4 regions of the Streptomyces sp. NPDC047108 genome follow, and region 1 is predicted to be linked to each of the others. Evidence: riboswitches for the same ligand, from Rfam matches in the RefSeq annotation. Region 1 holds a riboswitch; each other region holds the start of a gene.

Region 1 (4,207 bases):
CTGACGGATGCTCCCGGCCGCACACGGCGCCTGACGAGCACATCAGCTCCGGCGCTCGAACCTCCCCGCCCGGACCTCCCGCACGAACAACTCCCAAGCGGCGGGGGAGAAGAGGAGCGCGGGTCCTGCCGTGTCCTTGGAGTCGCGTACGGCCACGCGGAGCCCGGAGCGCCCGGGGCCGTCAGCGGTTCCCACGACGGTTGCGGGGCCGATGAGGGCCGTCTCCACGCAGTTGTTCATGCCGGTGCTGCGGCTGCTGCGCCGCCAGCTCAGGCCCTGCAGACGGTCACTGGAGCGTATGTACGGGGGGTGGGGGACGGGGTGTTCGTGGGGGGTGGGCACTGCGCCTCCTCAGGGCATCGCCGATGCCGGCGATGAAGGCCAACGAGTCGTCACACGGGAGGGCGCGCCCCCGCAGCGTGTCGAATGCCTCGCTGTACGCCCTGAGATCCTCTTTCCGTTCGAGGTAGAGACTACTCGTCAAGTGGTCAAGAACGACCACGTCCAGATCAGCACTGAGCGGAAATGAAAAAATAACGAAAGGGCCGGTGACTCCGATGTGCATGCCGTGCGCGAACGGCATGACCTGGAGCCGGACATGGGGCAGCGAACCGACCTCGACGAGGTGCTCGAGCTGCTCCGCCATCACCTCGGGGGACTCGACCTCGCGCCGCAACACCGCCTCGTCCAGCACCGCGTGGAGCTCCAGCGGAGGGTGCGCCCGCAGGACGTCCTGGCGCGCGATCCGTACGTCCACCAGCTCGTCGATGCGCGAGGCGGGAAGCGCGGCGAGCGCGGCGCGCGTCACGGCGCGGGCGTAGCGGCAGGTCTGGAGCAGCCCGGGCACGACCAGCGTCTCCAGCGTCCTGGCGCGCACGGCCTCCGCCTCCAGACTGATGAAGTCCCGGTAGGCGGAGGGCAGAAGCTCGCGGTAGGCGTGCCACCACGCGCGCTGACCGCCGTTGGCGTCGGAGTTGGCGAGCGCCGCGAGCAGCGAGCGGAGTTCGGGATCCGTCACCCCGTACACATCCAGCAGCCGGGTCACGTCCGCCGCCTTGACACCGCTGCGTCCCGTCTCGATCCGGCTCACCTTCGACTGGTGCCAGCCGGCCAGGCGGGCGGCCTCGCCGCTGGTCAGACCTGCCATGTCGCGCTGGCGCCGCAGCTCATCGCCGAGCTTGCGGCGGCGTACCGCGGGACCGTGCTGCATGGGATCCTCCCGCTCCTCCCGGTGCCGCTGCCGGGCGGCACCGCGCGCCCGCCCGTGCGTCAGTGTGAGCCCAAATACCGGTTTCCGGCGAAGAGTTCACTGCATCGAGGGACAGATATATGCACATCCCGGTGGATCGCCCCCCGCACCGGACGCATCGGTGGCAGTCTGGCCGAAGGAGTCGCCGGAGGGTGGCTCCGACGTCGTCTCCGTATGCGTACAACGCGTCGGACCCCGGGCCTCGGCGGGAAAGGGACCGCGTCCGCGATGGCAGACCATCATGAAGCATCCATCACCTATCCGAGCGACCCTGCCTCCGTCACGGCGGCCCGCCGGTACGTCAGTGCCGTGCTCGCGGAGTGGGGTCTGCCGGAGAGCGCGGAGTGCGCCGACACCGTGCGGCTCATCGTGTCCGAACTCGCCACCAACGCCGTGGTGCACACGCTCGGCCGGTCGCCCACCTTCACCGTGGACATCCGGCTCGACCGCGACGAGCGTCTGCGTATCGGTGTCACCGACAGCCATCCGCGAAGACCGAGGCGGCTGCCCGCCGCGGTACAGCAGGACAACGGCCGGGGCATGGTGATCATCCGCAGCCTCACGGCCGAGGCCGGCGGCAAGCTCTCCGTCACGCCGACGGCGGAGGGCGGAAAGACCGTATGGATCACCCTGCCCTGGCCGGTCCCGACCACATGAAGCCCCCGGCGTACGGCGGTCGTTGACGAGGGGCCTTTCCGGGGCGGCGCCCGGCGCGCAGGGGATCCGCGCGCCGGGCCGCCCGTTCCGAGGGTGGTGAGAGGAGCCTCAGTCGACCCGGCCGTAGGCGACGTCGTTCGACCAGATCGGATCGACCCTCACGACCGAACCGGCCTTGGGGGAGTGCACGACCTTCCCGTCGCCCGCGTAGATGCCCACGTGGTAGACCCCGCGTCCGGCGCCGAAGAAGACGAGGTCACCGGGGCGCCGGCCGGAGGCCGGGACGCGCCGGGTGGAGTTGTACTGCGCCGACGCGGTCCGGGGGAGCTGCTTGCCCACGGACTTGTACGCGTAGACGGTCAGGCCCGAGCAGTCGAAGCTCCCCGGGCCGGAGGCGCCGTAGCGGTAGGGCGCGCCCCGCTTGGAGTGTGCGGCGTTGAGCGCCCGTGTCCCGAGGTGCAGTTGCTTGCGGGCCTTCGGTGCCTTGGGGCGATGTGCGGGCTGCTTCGCCGCTTTGCCGGATCCGGCCTGCCTCGATGGTTCCTTCCTGGGCGGCTGGGACGGTTTGTGCCGGCTGTCCGGCTCGGCGGAGGAGGGTCCGCCGTCGGGCCGGGTGCCGGGCATGCCCGGCAGGGATCCCGGTGGTCTGCCGCCCGACGGGCCGTTCACGGACGGCTCGTCCCCGATCAGGGCGAACGGGTCGTCGCCTGAGATCTGCTGCTCGATCCCGGACGCTCCCGCCCCGGCCGTGCTGCTCTGGGTCCGGGACGAGTCGGGGCCGGGCGGCGGCACCGCGTACGCCTTCGACGCGGAGCCCGGCGCCAGGAGCGCGCCGCCGACAGCTGCCAGGGTGAGCGCCGAAGCGGCGCCGGCCCGGCCGAGGAGGGACGGGACTTGTGCATGCGCGGTCATGCGCACCCCTTCGTCAGCCGCCTGTGAAGGGTGACCTGTCGGGTTCGGGCAGGCGAAGAATGCCCGGCCGCCGCAGCGGCTTCACCCCAAGGAGCGCCGGTTGAACCGGTGCCCCGGACTGCTCGGGTCCTCCACTCCTGCCGATCCACTGGTGTCGACCGGGCATCCGCGCGGCGGCAGGACTCGGCGTCCGCGTGGACCGCCCCACCGCGATGGCGGGGGCTTGTCGTCTAACGGATCGTCACGCAACGACCGTCAGATTTCCGATCGAAACGGGCACTTACGGCCTTAGTCACATTTGAGGCATTTGGCGGCCCTGGGGGTGATCCGGTACGGGATCCAGCGCTCGGTCATGCCCCGTACCAGCGCGGGAGCGGTGTGCCGGGGGCCGCTCCCCGCGCTCGGATCGCAAGTCGATCAAGTCAATTCTGGGCCTGACGGTACGTCGATCGGGCGAACACGTTCGGCCGTACCGTGACGCCGCGTCGGGCGACGGTTCGTCAACTCCGCCCCTCCGGGGGGAGGGTGACACGTGTGGCACGCCGGTCGCCGTCAAGGACCCGCAACGCGCGCGCCAGCGTCGCGGCGTGGATCGAACTCTCCCCGCGCTCGTGCATCAGAGCCAGCGCGTCCCGCAGCGCGGCCGCCTTGCCGACGAGAGCCTGGGCGGCGCGCAGTCCGCCGTACGTGTCGGAGGAGCGGGCCGGGTTGATGCGGCCCACGAGGTCGAGCACATCGAGGTAACGGTCCACCAGATCGCCCTCAGCGCGCGTCAGGGCGGGCAGCGGCGGCAGTTCGGGCGGCAGCACGCCGCTCACCGCTCGCCGGCCGGGAGGCCGGGGGCCGCCTTGCGATGGGGCACCACGCGGTCGGCGAGCCCGTACGCCAGGGCCGCTTCGGCGTCCAGGACGGTGTCGCGCTCGAGGTCGGCGGCGATGCGCTCCGCCGGCTGCCCCGTGTGGTGTACGAGCAGTCCCTCCAGGAGCGCGCGCAGGCGCAGCAACTCCGCGGCCTGGACCTCCAGGTCGCTCACCTGGCCCTCGACCGGATCCGGCAGGGTCGGCTGGCGGAGGAGCGCACGGGAGCCGGGCAGCATCAGGCGTTTCCCGGGCGTGCCGGCGGCCAGCAGCACCGCGGCCGACGAGGCGGCCTGCCCCAGGCACACGGTCTCGATGTCGCAGCTGACGTACCGCATCGTGTCGTGGACGGCGCACATCGCGGTCGTCGAGCCGCCGGGGGAGTTGATGTAGAGCGAGATGTCCCGGTCGGGGGCGGCGTGTTCGAGGTGGATGAGCTGCGCCGTCACGTCGTTGGCCGCGGCGTCGTCGATCGGTGTTCCCAGCAGGACGATGCGCTCCTGGAGGAGCCTGGAGTACGGATCCGTCGTGC
Region 2 (4,207 bases), on a different contig from region 1:
CAGGTCGAGGGCCTCGCGGTTGGAGTCGAGGTTCGGCGCGAAGCCGCCCTCGTCGCCGAGGCCGGTGGACAGGCCCCGCTCCTTCAGGACGGACTTCAGGGTGTGGTAGACCTCGGCGCCCCAGCGCAGCGCCTCGGAGAAGGACTCGGCGCCGATCGGCGCGATCATGAACTCCTGGATGTCCACGTTGGAGTCGGCGTGCGAGCCGCCGTTGAGGATGTTCATCATCGGGACCGGCAGCAGGTGCGCGTTCGGTCCGCCGAGGTAGCGGAAGAGCGGCAGGTCGGAGGCCTCGGAGGCGGCGTGCGCGACGGCGAGGGAGACACCGAGGATCGCGTTGGCGCCGAGCGAGGACTTGTCCGGGGTGGCGTCCAGGTCGAACATCGCCTGGTCGATCAGGCGCTGCTCGGTGGCGTCGTAGCCGACCAGCTCCGGGCCGATCTGCTCGATCACGGCGAGCACGGCCTTCTCCACGCCCTTGCCGCCGTAGCGGCTCTTGTCGCCGTCGCGGAGCTCGAGGGCCTCGAACGCTCCGGTGGAGGCACCGGAGGGAACGGCGGCACGGCCGGTGCTGCCGTCGTCGAGGCCGACCTCGACCTCGACCGTGGGGTTGCCTCGCGAGTCGAGGATCTCGCGGGCTACGACGACGTCGATGGACGGCACGAGCATCTCCTTCTGGGATCTGACGCTGGGACGCAGGGACTGCGTGAATCCCTGTCTGCGGCATGAGCCTAACCGGCCCCGGATCCTCGGCCGTCCTCTGCCCGCCCCCCGAGACGAAAAGGCCCCCAAAGGCCCGTAAAGGGGATCTTTGGGGGCTCATGATCCGCGCGGCCGGCGGGCGGGCCCGGCACCCGAGCCGGGGCGGGCCGGCACGGCGGACGGGGCGGGCCCGGCCCGTGGCGCCGGGCCCGCGACCGGGTCAGCTCAGGTGGAGACGCTGGCCGGGGTAGATCAGGTCGGCGCGGTCGACGATCTTCTTGTTCCGCTCGTAGAGCTTCTTCCAGCCCCCCTCGACGCGCTCGGCGTCGGCGATGCTGCCGAGGGTGTCACCGGGCTTGACCTCGTACTCGCCGTCGCCCTTCTTCACCGGGCCGCTCTTGGGCGCGGCCCGCCCCGACGTACCCGGGCCGTCGCCGCGGTCGCTGCGGTCGGCGCGGGCCTCGGCGCCCCCGGCCGAGGAGCGGGCGGTGTCCACGTCCGCGTCCGGGCCGCCGGCGGTCAGGCCGCCCGCGCCGGCGCAGGACCAGGCACCCGGCCCCTGTATGTCGAGCAGCTTCTCGGCGGTGGCGATCTGCTGCTCCTTGCTGGCCAGATCGGCGCGGGGCGCGTACTGGGTGCCGCCCGCCGCGGCCCAGCTCGACTTCGAGAACTGCAGCCCGCCGTAGTAGCCGTTGCCGGTGTTGATGTGCCAGTCGCCGCCGGACTCGCACTGGGCGACCTTCTCCCAGGTTCCGACGGAGGCGGCGTTCGCCGATGTGGCGCCCATGAGCGGTACGGCGACCGCGGTGCCGGCGACACCGGCGAGCGCTGCGATGCGGGCCATGGCCGATGGGCGGCGGTGCGCGCCCCGGGTACCCTTGTTGCCGGAAAGCAGCATGGAACATCTCCTCACCGACGCCTGCGAGGTGAGCTGTCGGGTTCGGGCTGTGAGCGGCCCGGCCCGGTGCTCGCGCACCGGTCTTCACCCCTAGCCGTCCGTTCCGCTGCCGCGGTCCGTCCGGCACTTACCTTGGGTCCCCCGCTCCTGCCTACGGCGCTGACGCGTCGACTGTCCTCCGGCCACCGGCAGGATTCGGCGTGATGGCCGTCGGCGCCCACCGTGTGGCGAGCGGCTTCGACGGTAAGCACACAAGTCCCACCGGTTCAAAAACCGACATCCAGCACCAGGAGCCCCTGAATTTCCCGCTGTTGTCTTTATCTGTGCAGGTCGGGGCAGGTACGGGCGGATCGGGCAGGCGGAAGGTGCCCGTTGGGCCGATGAGATGCTTCTCTCAGTCGCTCCGGAGCGATGAACCCGGCCGCGAACTAGCGCCGGGACGCACCGAGATCGAGCTTCTGACCAGGGAGAATCAGGTCGGGGTCGCCGCCGACGACCGACTCGTTGGCCTCGTAGAGCGCGGGCCAACCACCCGCGAGCGAGTGCTCTTCGGCGATTGCCGACAGACTGTCACCCGGTCGGACGGTGTAGTCCCCGTCCTTCCCTGCGCGGCCGGAGTCGCCGCCGCGGGAAGCGTGACGGCCGTTCTCGCGCCCGTCGCCCCCGCCCTTGCTCTCGCCCGCCTTGCGGTCCGAACCGGCCGCGCCGTCCCCGGCGTCCTCGTCCGCGGGCGCACCGCGGTGCTTGCCGGAGCCGGCCTCCTCGGACGGAGCGGGCGATTCCGAGCCGCCGCGCTCCTGGTCGTGGTCGCCGGACGGTGCGCCGGACTCCTCGCGGTCCTCCTGGCCGCCGTCGCGCGGGTCGGATGCGGACGAACCGGAGTCGCCGTAGTCCTCGCCGGGCGCGGGGGACTCGCCGGGGAGGAGCGTCTCGGCCGGACGTGACAGGTCGATGCCCGGGTCCACGTCCGGGGCCTCGCCGTCGTCGGTGAGGCCGGAGTCCAGCGCGCAGTTCGGCCACGCCTGGGGCCCCTTGGCGGCGAGGATCTTCTCGGCGACGGATATCTGCTGGGAGCGGCTGGCGAGATCGGCGCGGGGCGCGTAGTCGCGGCCGCCGTACTCCTCCCAGGTGTCCTGGGTGAGCTGGAGTCCTCCGAAGTAGCCGTTGCCGGTGTCCGCGCTCCACAGGCCGCCGCTCTCGCACTGGGCGACCCGGTCCCAGGTCTCGGTGTCGGCTGCCTGCGCGCCACCGGCCGCGAGCAGCGGCAGCGCGATCGCCGAACCCGCCACGCCGGCCGTGACGAAGATGGCCGGTGCTTGACGAGGGCGGCGGTGCCGACCGGTCCCGGAACGCATGCGGGGCGCCTTTCGAGAGACGGCTGAAGCGAGGGTGTGCGCGCACGAAAGTAGCTCCGTCGCACCGCAGTCACAAGACGATGTAGTGGAGATCACGCGAAGATCACATAGTTGAAACCTGCTCAATTTTAGAGGGGGTGAACTCGACCGGAAGCGTGCGCAATCCACGCATGATGAGCCCTCCACGCCACCGCAAATCGTCAGGTTCCGCCGCGAGTCGTACGTCGGGAAGACGCCGGAAAAGTGCGGCGAGTGCGGTCTGCGCCTCCAGCCGGGCCAGCGGTGCGCCCAGGCAGTAGTGGATCCCGTGGCCGTACCCGAGGTGCTGGTTGTCGCGGCGCGCGAGGTCGAGCGTGCCCGGGTCGTCGAAGCGTGCGGGGTCGCGGTCGGCGGCGGCGAGGACGACGAGAACGGGATCGCCGGTGGCGACGGACTGCCCGCCGATGGTGACCGGTTCGGTGGCAAACCGCCAGGTGGCGAGCTCCACCGGCCCGTCGTAGCGCAGCAGTTCCTCGACGCCGTTCGCCAGCAGCGCCTCGTCGCCCTCCGCGAGGGCCCGGTGGAGGCGTTCGCGCTGACCGGGATTGCGCAGCAGCGCGTACGTGCCGTTCCCGATCAGGTTGACGGTCGTCTCGAACCCGGCGAAGAGCAGGATGAAGGCCATCGCCGCGGCCTCTCCCTCGGTGAGGTGCTCGCCGTGGTCACTGGCCCGGATCAGGCCCGAGATGAGGTCGTCGCCCGGGTCGGCGCGCTTACGGTGGATCAACTCGGCCAGATAGCGGCGCATTTTCTTCACCGACCGGGCCACCCCGCCGCGCGGTCCGCCGCCGTGCCGGATCATCATCCCGGCCCAGTCGCGGAAGTCGTCCTGGTCCTCCGCCGGCACGCCCAGCATGTCGCAGATCGCGTAGATCGGGAGCGGGAAGGCGAATTCATGGATGAGGTCGGCTTCGCCCCGTTCCGCGAAGCCGTCGATGAGCCGGTCGGTCAGCTCGCTCACGCGCGGGGCGAACGCGGCGACCCGGCGCGGGGTGAACGCCTTGGAGACGAGGCGGCGCAGGCGGGTGTGGTCGGGCGGATCGATGTTGAGCAGATGCGTCATCAACTCGGCGCTCCGCTCGCCCGGAATGCCCACCTTCCCCTTGGCGTGCGCCGATCGGCCCGCCGTGCCGTCGGCGCCACCGGCGGAGACACGCTCCTGGTGCCGGGCGGGGTTCTTCGACAGCCGCGGATCGGCGAGCGCCTGCTTGGC
Region 3 (4,207 bases), on a different contig from region 1:
GTAGTCGTGGTGCGTGAACCGGTGCACGTCGCGGTCGGAGAGCCGGGGGTACGGTGCAAAGAAGCGGTAGTACTTCGACTCGTCCGAGACCTGCTCGTAGAAGCTGACCAGCCGCTGGGCATCGTCCGGGGTGATCGGCCGGATCTGTGCGGTGCCCCCGTCGCGCAGCACGACGTCCGCTTCCCAGTGGGCCGGGTAGGCGTGTTCCGGCGTCGTCCCCATGGGGACCAGACTAGGGGCGAGGGGCGGAGCGGGGCACTCCGCGCGCCATGAGAGACTGACCGGAAGCTGGTCTAGACAACGCCGTCGGACTTACCTGACACGACCTGAAGGGCACCACCATGGCTGAGCGCCGCGTCACCGTCGGCTGGGCCGAGGGCCTTCACGCCCGGCCCGCTTCGATCTTCGTCCGTGCGGCGACCGCGTCGGGTGTTCCCGTGACCATCGCGAAGACCGACGGCAACCCGGTCAACGCCGCCTCGATGCTGGCGGTACTGGGACTCGGTGCGCAGGGCGGCGACGAGATCGTGCTCGCCTCCGACGCCGACGGCGCCGACATCGCGCTCGACCGTCTGGCCAAGCTCGTCTCCGAAGGGCTCGAGGAGCTTCCGGAGACCGTCTGAACCACGCCGTCCGGAGCGCCTGCGGGGCCGCTCCGGGAGAACAGGCACGAGAACCGCGGTGACTTTTTCGGTCACCGCGGTTCCTGCGTTCACGCTTCTCGTGTCCACGTTTCCCGCATTCACACGTGGCGCGCCGCCCGCCGTCCAGAATTCCGCGTCACCGCCGCCGTGAATTCCGCGCAGAATTCGCCTCACTCTTGTGTACGCCCGCTCTGTTAATTCTGGGCACTCGTATTGTTGACGGCTTGTTTCGGGGTGCTCACGCGGACCGGCCGGCGCATCCGGTGGATCGCGAGCGAACGTTCCGTGTGCGCCGCCATCAGTGCGCGGGCGCGGTCCGCCTCTCCCCGCGCGACCGCGTCGGCTATCGCCGCGTGCTCGCCCCAGGAGTCCGTGACGCCCACGGGCGCGGGGGCGTACATCCACGCGATCTTGCGGCGGACCTGGGTGAGCGTCGACGCGAGACTGGGGCTCCCCGCGGCCTGCGCCAGCGTTTCGTGGAACCAGCCGCCCAGTGCCCGCAGATCCGCCGCCTGCCCGAGCCGCGCCCGCTCCTGGCCCAGCCGTACGAGGCCGCGGAGCACCTTCACATGGGCCTCCGTACGGCGCTGGGCGGCGCGGGCGGCGCCCAGCGGCTCCAGCAGTGCGCGGATGTCGAGCAGGTCCGCCGCCTCCTGCTCGGAGGGCTCGGCGACGCAGGCCCCCGCGTGTCTGCGGGTGGTCACGAACCCCTCGGACTCCAGGGTGCGCAGGGCCTCGCGGACGGGGACGCGGGAGACGCCGTAGCGCCGGGCGAGGACTTCCTCGGTCAGTCTGCTCCCCCGCGGGTGGACGCCGGAGACGATGTCGTCACGGATCGCCCGGCACACCGCGCGCGCCGGAATACGACCGGTGGCCTGCGGCCCGCCCTTCACCTTCGTTCCCGCATGGCCGGACCTCCACTGCAATTCCTGGGAATCACGTTCGACCGGGTTCATTCAAGAACTGTATGCCACAGCGGAGAAATTTCCATCGGGCGGGACCGGAGAGGGATATCTTCCGGCCTTTGTGCGCCCGCGTTTCCTTCCGCCGCCCGCGGGCGGCGGAAGGAAACGCGTCAGCGGTTCAGCGGCGAAACGCGTCAGCGGTTCAGCGGTTCACCGGCGCGGGGTTCACAGGCTCAGGCCGTGCGAACGGAGGTAGGCCACCGGGTCGATGTCGGAGCCGTAGTCCTGCGAGGTGCGGGCCTCGAAGTGCAGGTGCGGGCCGGTGGTGTTGCCGGTGCTGCCCGAGAGGCCGATCTTTGCCCCCGGGGTGACGGTCTGGCCGACGGAGACGTGCACCGTGGAGAGGTGGCCGTACTGGGTGTACGTACCGTCCTTCATCTTGATCACGACGTTGTTGCCGTAGCTGCCGCCCCATCCGGCCTCGACGACGGTGCCGGCGCCCACCGAGCGCACGGTCGTGCCCGAGGAGGCGTGGAAGTCGACTCCGGTGTGGCTGCCCGAGGACCAGGCGCCGCCCGAGGACCCGTACGAGGTGGAGACGTAGCTGCCCTCGACGGGCAGGACGAAGGCGTTGAGGCGCTTGCGCTCGGCCTCGCGCGCCGCGCGCTTCTTCGCGGCCTTCACCTCGGCCGCCCGCTTCTTCGCGGCGGCCTCGGCCTTGGCGCGGGCCGCGGCGACGTCGGCCGCGTCCTGCTGCGCCTCGGCCTGCGCGTCGACGGTGCGGGCGATCGAGTCGTCCAGGACGATCGCCTGGCGCAGACCGGTCTGTTCGCCCTCGGGCGACTGGTCGGGGGCCGCGGCGGACGCGACACCGGGGGTCAGGGAGGTCACGACCCCGGTGGTGGCGAGTGTGGCGATGCCCGCAAGGCTCGCGCCGGAACGGGCGAGACGGCTGGGGCGGCGATAACGGTGCTTCCCGGTGGCACGGGTGAACGACGCCATGCGGCGGCGGTGCTCCTTTCCTTCCTTCTCGCCTACCGGGTTAGCTGACGGGTTCGGAGCAGGAAGGTCTCCTACGGGCCCCTCGCAGGAGGCGCCCGATTCACCCCAGGGACTGCGCGCCCTCCCGCGCCGGTGCGGCGCGCGACGGGCAAGGTGGGTCCCCGGCTCCCCTGGCTCGCGCCGTACGGGGACTCGGCGATGACTGCCCGGAGCCGCGGGTGCGGCAGGTGTACCGGCCGGACAGCCGGACCGACGCTAAACGGGACATCTGTCAATCGCCAAAGAAATCAGGTCGTTTGTAGTCGACACCACAAAGGAAACGGCAGACTCAACTACAAACCGGACATACAGCAGTGCCCCGGAGCCACTTCAGGCTCCGGGGCACCGATGCTGTCCATCTGCCGGGCTGACACGTCGTCAGGCACTGGCCACCGTCACGGTGTCAGCCGCTGACGACCTTCACTTCGCCGATGCCGAGCGCCCGTACGGGCTCCTCGATCACCGAGGCGTCGCCGACGAGGATCGTCACCAGACGGTCCGACGGGAAGGCGCTGACGGCCGCCGCGGTCGCCTCGACCGTGCCGGTCTCGGCGAGGCGCGCGTACAACTGCGCCTGGTAGTCGTCCGGAAGATGCTGCTCGACCTGGTCGGCGAAGGTGCCGGCGACCGCGGCCGCCGTCTCGTACTTCAGCGGGGCGACACCGACGAGGTTCTGCACGGCGGTGTCCCGCTCCGCGTCGGTGAGCCCGTCCGCGGCCAGCGTGCGCAGCACCTTCCAGGTGTCCTCCAGCGCCGGTCCCGTGGAGGCGGTGTCCACCGACCCGCTGATGGCCAGCAGCGAGGCACCCGTGCCGTCGGAGGCGGAGCGCAGCACCTGGCCGAACGACCGCACGCCGTAGGTGTATCCCTTCTCCTCGCGCAGCACCCGGTCGAGCCGGGAGGTGAGCGTGCCGCCGAGGCAGTAGACGCCGAGGACCTGTGCCGGCCAGACACGGTCGTGCCGGTCGGAGCCGATCCGCCCGATCAGCAGCTGGGTCTGCACCGCGCCGGGGCGGTCCACGATGACGACGCGGCCGGTGTCGTCCGCGGTCACCGCGGGGACGGGCCGGGGCGCGGCGGTGTTGCCGGTCCAGGCGCCGAGGGTGTCCCCGAGAACGGCCCCGAGGTCGATGCCGGTCAGGTCGCCGACGACCACGGCGGTCGCGGTGGCGGGCCGCACATGGGCCTCGTAGAAGGCGCGTACGGCCGCGGCGTCGACGCGTCCGACCGTCTCCTCGGTGCCCTGCCGGGGCCGGGACATCCGGGACTCGGCAGGGAACAGCTCCTTGGAGAGCTCCTTGGCCGCGCGCCGGGCGGGGTTGGCCTGCTCGTGCGGGATCTCGTCGAGCCGGTTGCGGACGAGCCGCTCGATCTCGCCGTCGGGGAACGCCGGGGCGCGCAGGGCATCGGCCAGCAGTCCGAGCGCCTTGGCCAGCCGGGAGGCAGGGACCTCCAGAGAGACGCGGACGCCCGGGTGGTCGGCGTGCGCGTCGAGGGTCGCGCCGCAGCGCTCCAGCTCCGCGGCGAAGTCCTCCGCCGTGTGCTTGTCGGTGCCCTCGGACAGCGCCCGCGCCATGATCGTGGCGACGCCGTCCAGTCCGGTGGGCTCGGCGTCCA
Region 4 (4,207 bases), on a different contig from region 1:
CCAGTGCCGCGGCGTAGTCCTCGCGCATCGCGTCCGTGGTCTCCGGGGCCGAAGGGTCGAAGTCGATCCGCTCGACCTCCTCGCCGAAGGCGGTGATGTCCTCGTCGACGACGGGGCGGAGCGTCGCCAGCTGCGCACGCTCCCGCTCGGCCCGGCGCCGCCGGTTCCGGCTGCCGACCAGCAGCGCGCCACCGCCGACGGCCGCGATCAGCACGCCGAGCGTGGCCAGGAGCCCGAGCGGGCCGACCCGGGTGGAGGGGGAGGTGTCCGTCCCGGTGTCCGTGGCGGAGCCGCCGCTCCAGGTGTCCGGGGCGTGGCCGCTCGCCTGCGGCAGGGCGTCGTCGACGAAGGACTCGACCATGGCCTGTACATCGCCGGGGGACGAGCGCTCCACGGAGCCGCTGAGGTTGTCGACCGCGTTGCGGGACATCACGGAGGAGTCGGCCCCGGCGTCGAACCGGTCGCCCAGCGCGACCGCGTAGACACCGGTGATCCCGGTCTTGTTCCGCAGGTCCTGGAGCAGGGTCGGCGGGTTGAATTCCTTGGCGGCCGGCAGCACGGCGACGAACACCGGCTTGTCCGCCTTCTTGATCTTGTCCGCCAGAGCGTCCGCGGCCGGAGGCGGAAGCTGGTCCCTCGCCCGCGGATCGACGTACACAGGGCCCTTGCTCAGGGCGTTCGCGGCGCTGTCGAGCCCGTCCGCGGCTCGCGCCCCGGGTGCCATGACGGCCACCAGTACGAGAGCGACGGCGACGACCGCCAGCACCGGCACGAGCAGGATGCGACCCGCCCAGGGCTTCGCTGCGGTGTTCATATCTACGAAGTTAACTCCAAAGCCGCAATGATGGGGCTTCCAGCCCATCCGGTGCCTTTCGGTGCACTCCGGTCCTGGGCACGTCGCGCGTCCGGTCCGGGGTGTGTCGCGCCCCGCCGACCCGCCCGATTCGCGTACGGCGCCCCACCCGGCGAGGGTGGAAGTGGCGCGCGCTCGGACAGGTCGCCGCGCCCGGCACGGATGGGCAGGAGTCAGCAGGTGGGGACGCATGTCGAGGGACCTCGCCGCCTCGGTGGAGCCCGCCGTCCCAGCGCCCGGGTCATCCGCTGGGTCCCGGTTCTGCTGATCATCGGCGGCGCCGTCTTCGACCTCATGACGCCGCCCCCCTTCACGGGCTCCCCCTTCTTCTCGGCCGCCCCGCTCGTGGCCGCCCCGTTCTTCTCGCTCGGGGTCACGGCCCTCACGGGTGGGGCGAGCGTGCTCACCGTGCTCGCCCTGCGCCTGTACGACACGCGGCTCACCGACATCGAGTCGGTCACCGAGCTCGTCACGGTCTTCACGGTCGCCGTGCTCGCCCTGCTCATCAACCGTGTCGTGCGCCTGGGCGACCGGCGCCTCGCCTCGGCGCGCACCATCGCGGAGGCCGCCCAGCGTGCCGTCCTGCCCGACCCCGCCGAGCGGATCGGCGGCTTCGACGTCGCCGCGCGCTACGAGGCCGCCCACGCCGAGGCCAGCATCGGCGGCGACCTCTACGCCGTGCAGGACACCCCGTACGGGGTGCGCCTGATCGTCGGGGACGTACGGGGCAAGGGGCTGGGCGCCGTCGAAGCGGTGGCGATCCTCATCGGCTCGTTCCGGGAGGCGGCCGAGCAGGAGGCGACGCTGGACGGGCTCGCCCGGCGACTGGAGGGGGCGCTGCGCCGCGAGAGCGCTCGGCAGGAGGAGCTGGAGCCGTACGAGGGCTTCACCACGGTCGTCCTGGCCGAGGTGCACCCGGCCGGCGGTCCGGCCGACGCGAGCTCGCTGCGTCTGCTCAACCGCGGCCACCCGTCGCCGCTGCTGCTCTACGAGGACGGCCGTCTGAGCACCGCCGATCCGAAGGTGGCCGCGCTGCCTCTCGGCATGGACGACCTCGGCGTCTGGCCGGACCTGGTCCAGGAGTTCGCGTTCCCCGGCGGCGCCACGCTGCTGCTCTTCACCGACGGGGTGACCGAGGCGCGCAACGCGCGCGGTGTCTTCTACGACCCGGGGGAGCGGCTGCGCGGTATGCACTTCCCCGATCCCGGCACGCTCCTCGACGCCCTCGTGGACGATGTCCGGCGGCACGCGGCGGGTGAGGCACCGGATGACATGGCGCTGCTCGCGGTGACACGTCCGGTGCGCCACGGACCGTAACCGGATCGCACCCCTCCGCATAACAACTGACGAACCATCAGCTAGAGACGCTTGCCGGTCGAGAGGTCAACTCGCCCGTTTTTCCTGGATCATGTACCGATTTGCCCCTACGGATTTCGTTAACGATCACACGGAACAGCTTGGAAACAGGTCCCGCGGTCTATTAACGTTCGATAACGCAGCGCGGTCGTCCCAGCCGCCACAAGAGGTGGCACCGTGCGCCTACGCCGAATCCCGCACCATCAGCACCACCAGTACCACCGCAGTGATCCGCACCACTGGCACCAACTGCACCAAGGGAACCGGGGAACCACACTCTTGGGGTGAATCGGGCACCTTTCCCAAAGGCGCTCGTAGGAGACCTTCCTGCTCCGAACCCGTCAGCTAACCCGGTAGGCGTGAAGGAAGGAAAGGAGAGCGCCCGCGTGGCGTCCAACAGGCCTGCTCCGGAGCCCTTGTACGAACCCTCCGCCCCTTACGGCCCCGGCGGATTCGGCGAGTTCGGCGAGGAACCCCCGGCCGCCGGTGACGGCGAGTGGAACCCGACCGAGGACTCCCTTGCGCCGGTACGCGGCAGGCACCGCGTCATCAAGCAGCGCGGTGGCGGCATGGCCCGCAGCGGCGCCGTCCTCGGTGTCGGCATGTTCGCGGCCGTCGGCGCCGGCGGCATGGCCAGCGCGCAGGACAAGCCCCCGGTCTCCATCTCCATGCCCGACCTCGGCTCCGTCTCGGACCAGCTCCCGGACGCGAAGTCCCTGCCGGGCATCGGTTCCCTGGTGTCCGACGAAGACACCCCCGCCGGAGCCGCGACCCCGCTCTCCACCGCGGGACTCACCGACACCGAGGCCGCCAACGGCACCGGCGCGGGCGAGGCGTTGCGCGCCCGCATCATGCGCCAGGCCGAGCAGCAGCAGACCGCGGCCGAGAGCGCGCAGCGCGACGCGGCCCAGAAGGCCGCGGCGAAGAAGGCCGCCGAAGAGGCGGCCGAGGCCAAGGAGAAGGCCGCGGAGGCCAAGGCGGCCGCCGTGCGCAAGGCCAAGGAGGAGGCGGCGCGCAAGGCCGAGGAGGAGCGACTGGCCAAGCTGGCCAAGCAGTTCACCCTCCCCGTCGCCTCGTACACGCTCACCGCCGGCTTCGGACAGGCCGGCTCCCTGTGGTCCAGCGACCACACCGGGCTCGACTTCGCAGCCCCGAGCGGCACCCCGGCCAAGGCGGTGCACGGCGGCACGATCACCGAGGCCGGCTGGGCGGGCTCCTACGGCTACCGGATCATCCTCACCCTCGACGACGGCACCGAGGTCTGGTACTGCCACCTGTCCTCGATGACCAAGACGTCCGGGAAGGTGACGACGGGCGAGACCATCGGCCGCGTCGGTGCCACGGGCAACGTCACCGGCGCCCACCTCCACCTGGAGGTCCGTCCGGGCGGCGGCGACCCGATCGACCCGGCCGCGTGGCTGCGCGGCAAGGGCCAGACTCCCTGACCCGGAGCCCGCTCCCTTCCCCTCCCGCGCCGCCCCGGCGCGCTCACCCTGAGGCCGTCCGTCCACCGGTCGGCCACCCCCACCGCGTTCGCCGACAGCCCCGGTGTTTCCTCCCCCCTGGCACCGGGGCTGCCGGTCTGTCCGCATGCAGTCCACGGCCCACGTCCACGGCCCACGTCCACGGCCCACGGCAACGGCCCACGGGCCGACGTCCGGTGTGCTGATCGACGTCCGGCCGCCCTGTGCTCAGCCGGTCGTCCCCGGCGCGGCCTCCGCGCGGTGCGTCAACGGCCGTACGGAGGACGGTGATCGGTCGGCGCGGCCGGTCCCTGGCCACCGCCGTACGGGCCCGGACCGTGCTGCGGAGGGACCCCGTGCCCCTGCCCGTACGGTCCCTGCCCGTACCTGCCCTGACCGTACGGTCCCTGGCCGTACGGCTGCGGCATGCCGGGGCCGTACGGCGAGCGGCCCTGCGGACCTGGCCCGTGTCCCCACTGCGGCGCGACCCGGGGCGGCGACGTGACCAACGCGGCGTGAGCCAGGGCGGGTTGGG

The links. Region 1 has a riboswitch for cyclic di-AMP ahead of ABZ822_RS24840 (NlpC/P60 family protein). Riboswitches for the same ligand answer to the same signal wherever they lie in the genome.
Positions count from the first base shown of each region.
Region 2: it holds a riboswitch for cyclic di-AMP, as region 1 does, so the genes downstream of both, ABZ822_RS00420 (transglycosylase family protein) here and ABZ822_RS24840 (NlpC/P60 family protein) in region 1, are expected to answer to the same signal.
Region 3: it holds a riboswitch for cyclic di-AMP, as region 1 does, so the genes downstream of both, ABZ822_RS14430 (M23 family metallopeptidase) here and ABZ822_RS24840 (NlpC/P60 family protein) in region 1, are expected to answer to the same signal.
Region 4: it holds a riboswitch for cyclic di-AMP, as region 1 does, so the genes downstream of both, ABZ822_RS27370 (M23 family metallopeptidase) here and ABZ822_RS24840 (NlpC/P60 family protein) in region 1, are expected to answer to the same signal.

Region 1 is NZ_JBEYUP010000015.1:101,942-106,148, reverse strand. It holds gene ABZ822_RS24865 (8-amino-7-oxononanoate synthase) at 1-4, shown strand, start outside; gene ABZ822_RS24860 (DUF397 domain-containing protein) at 43-300, opposite strand; gene ABZ822_RS24855 (helix-turn-helix transcriptional regulator) at 287-1,210, opposite strand; gene ABZ822_RS24850 (ATP-binding protein) at 1,478-1,906, shown strand; partial or broken gene ABZ822_RS24845 (C40 family peptidase) at 2,015-2,353, opposite strand; partial or broken gene ABZ822_RS24840 (NlpC/P60 family protein) at 2,705-2,818, opposite strand; cyclic di-AMP (ydaO/yuaA leader) riboswitch at 2,821-2,988, opposite strand; gene ABZ822_RS24835 (hypothetical protein) at 3,319-3,627, opposite strand; gene ABZ822_RS24830 (ATP-dependent Clp protease proteolytic subunit) at 3,633-4,207, opposite strand, start outside.
Region 2 is NZ_JBEYUP010000001.1:98,644-102,850, forward strand. It holds gene eno (phosphopyruvate hydratase) at 1-663, opposite strand, end outside; gene ABZ822_RS00420 (transglycosylase family protein) at 923-1,600, opposite strand; cyclic di-AMP (ydaO/yuaA leader) riboswitch at 1,604-1,769, opposite strand; gene ABZ822_RS00425 (transglycosylase family protein) at 2,029-2,955, opposite strand; gene ABZ822_RS00430 (cytochrome P450) at 3,059-4,207, opposite strand, start outside.
Region 3 is NZ_JBEYUP010000005.1:316,831-321,037, forward strand. It holds gene ABZ822_RS14415 (GNAT family N-acetyltransferase) at 1-222, opposite strand, end outside; gene ABZ822_RS14420 (HPr family phosphocarrier protein) at 342-623, shown strand; gene ABZ822_RS14425 (GntR family transcriptional regulator) at 839-1,600, opposite strand; gene ABZ822_RS14430 (M23 family metallopeptidase) at 1,775-2,551, opposite strand; cyclic di-AMP (ydaO/yuaA leader) riboswitch at 2,567-2,759, opposite strand; gene ABZ822_RS14435 (pitrilysin family protein) at 2,994-4,207, opposite strand, start outside.
Region 4 is NZ_JBEYUP010000020.1:19,152-23,358, reverse strand. It holds gene ABZ822_RS27380 (hypothetical protein) at 1-814, opposite strand, end outside; gene ABZ822_RS27375 (PP2C family protein-serine/threonine phosphatase) at 1,034-2,170, shown strand; cyclic di-AMP (ydaO/yuaA leader) riboswitch at 2,443-2,584, shown strand; gene ABZ822_RS27370 (M23 family metallopeptidase) at 2,596-3,654, shown strand; gene ABZ822_RS27365 (PrsW family intramembrane metalloprotease) at 3,939-4,207, opposite strand, start outside.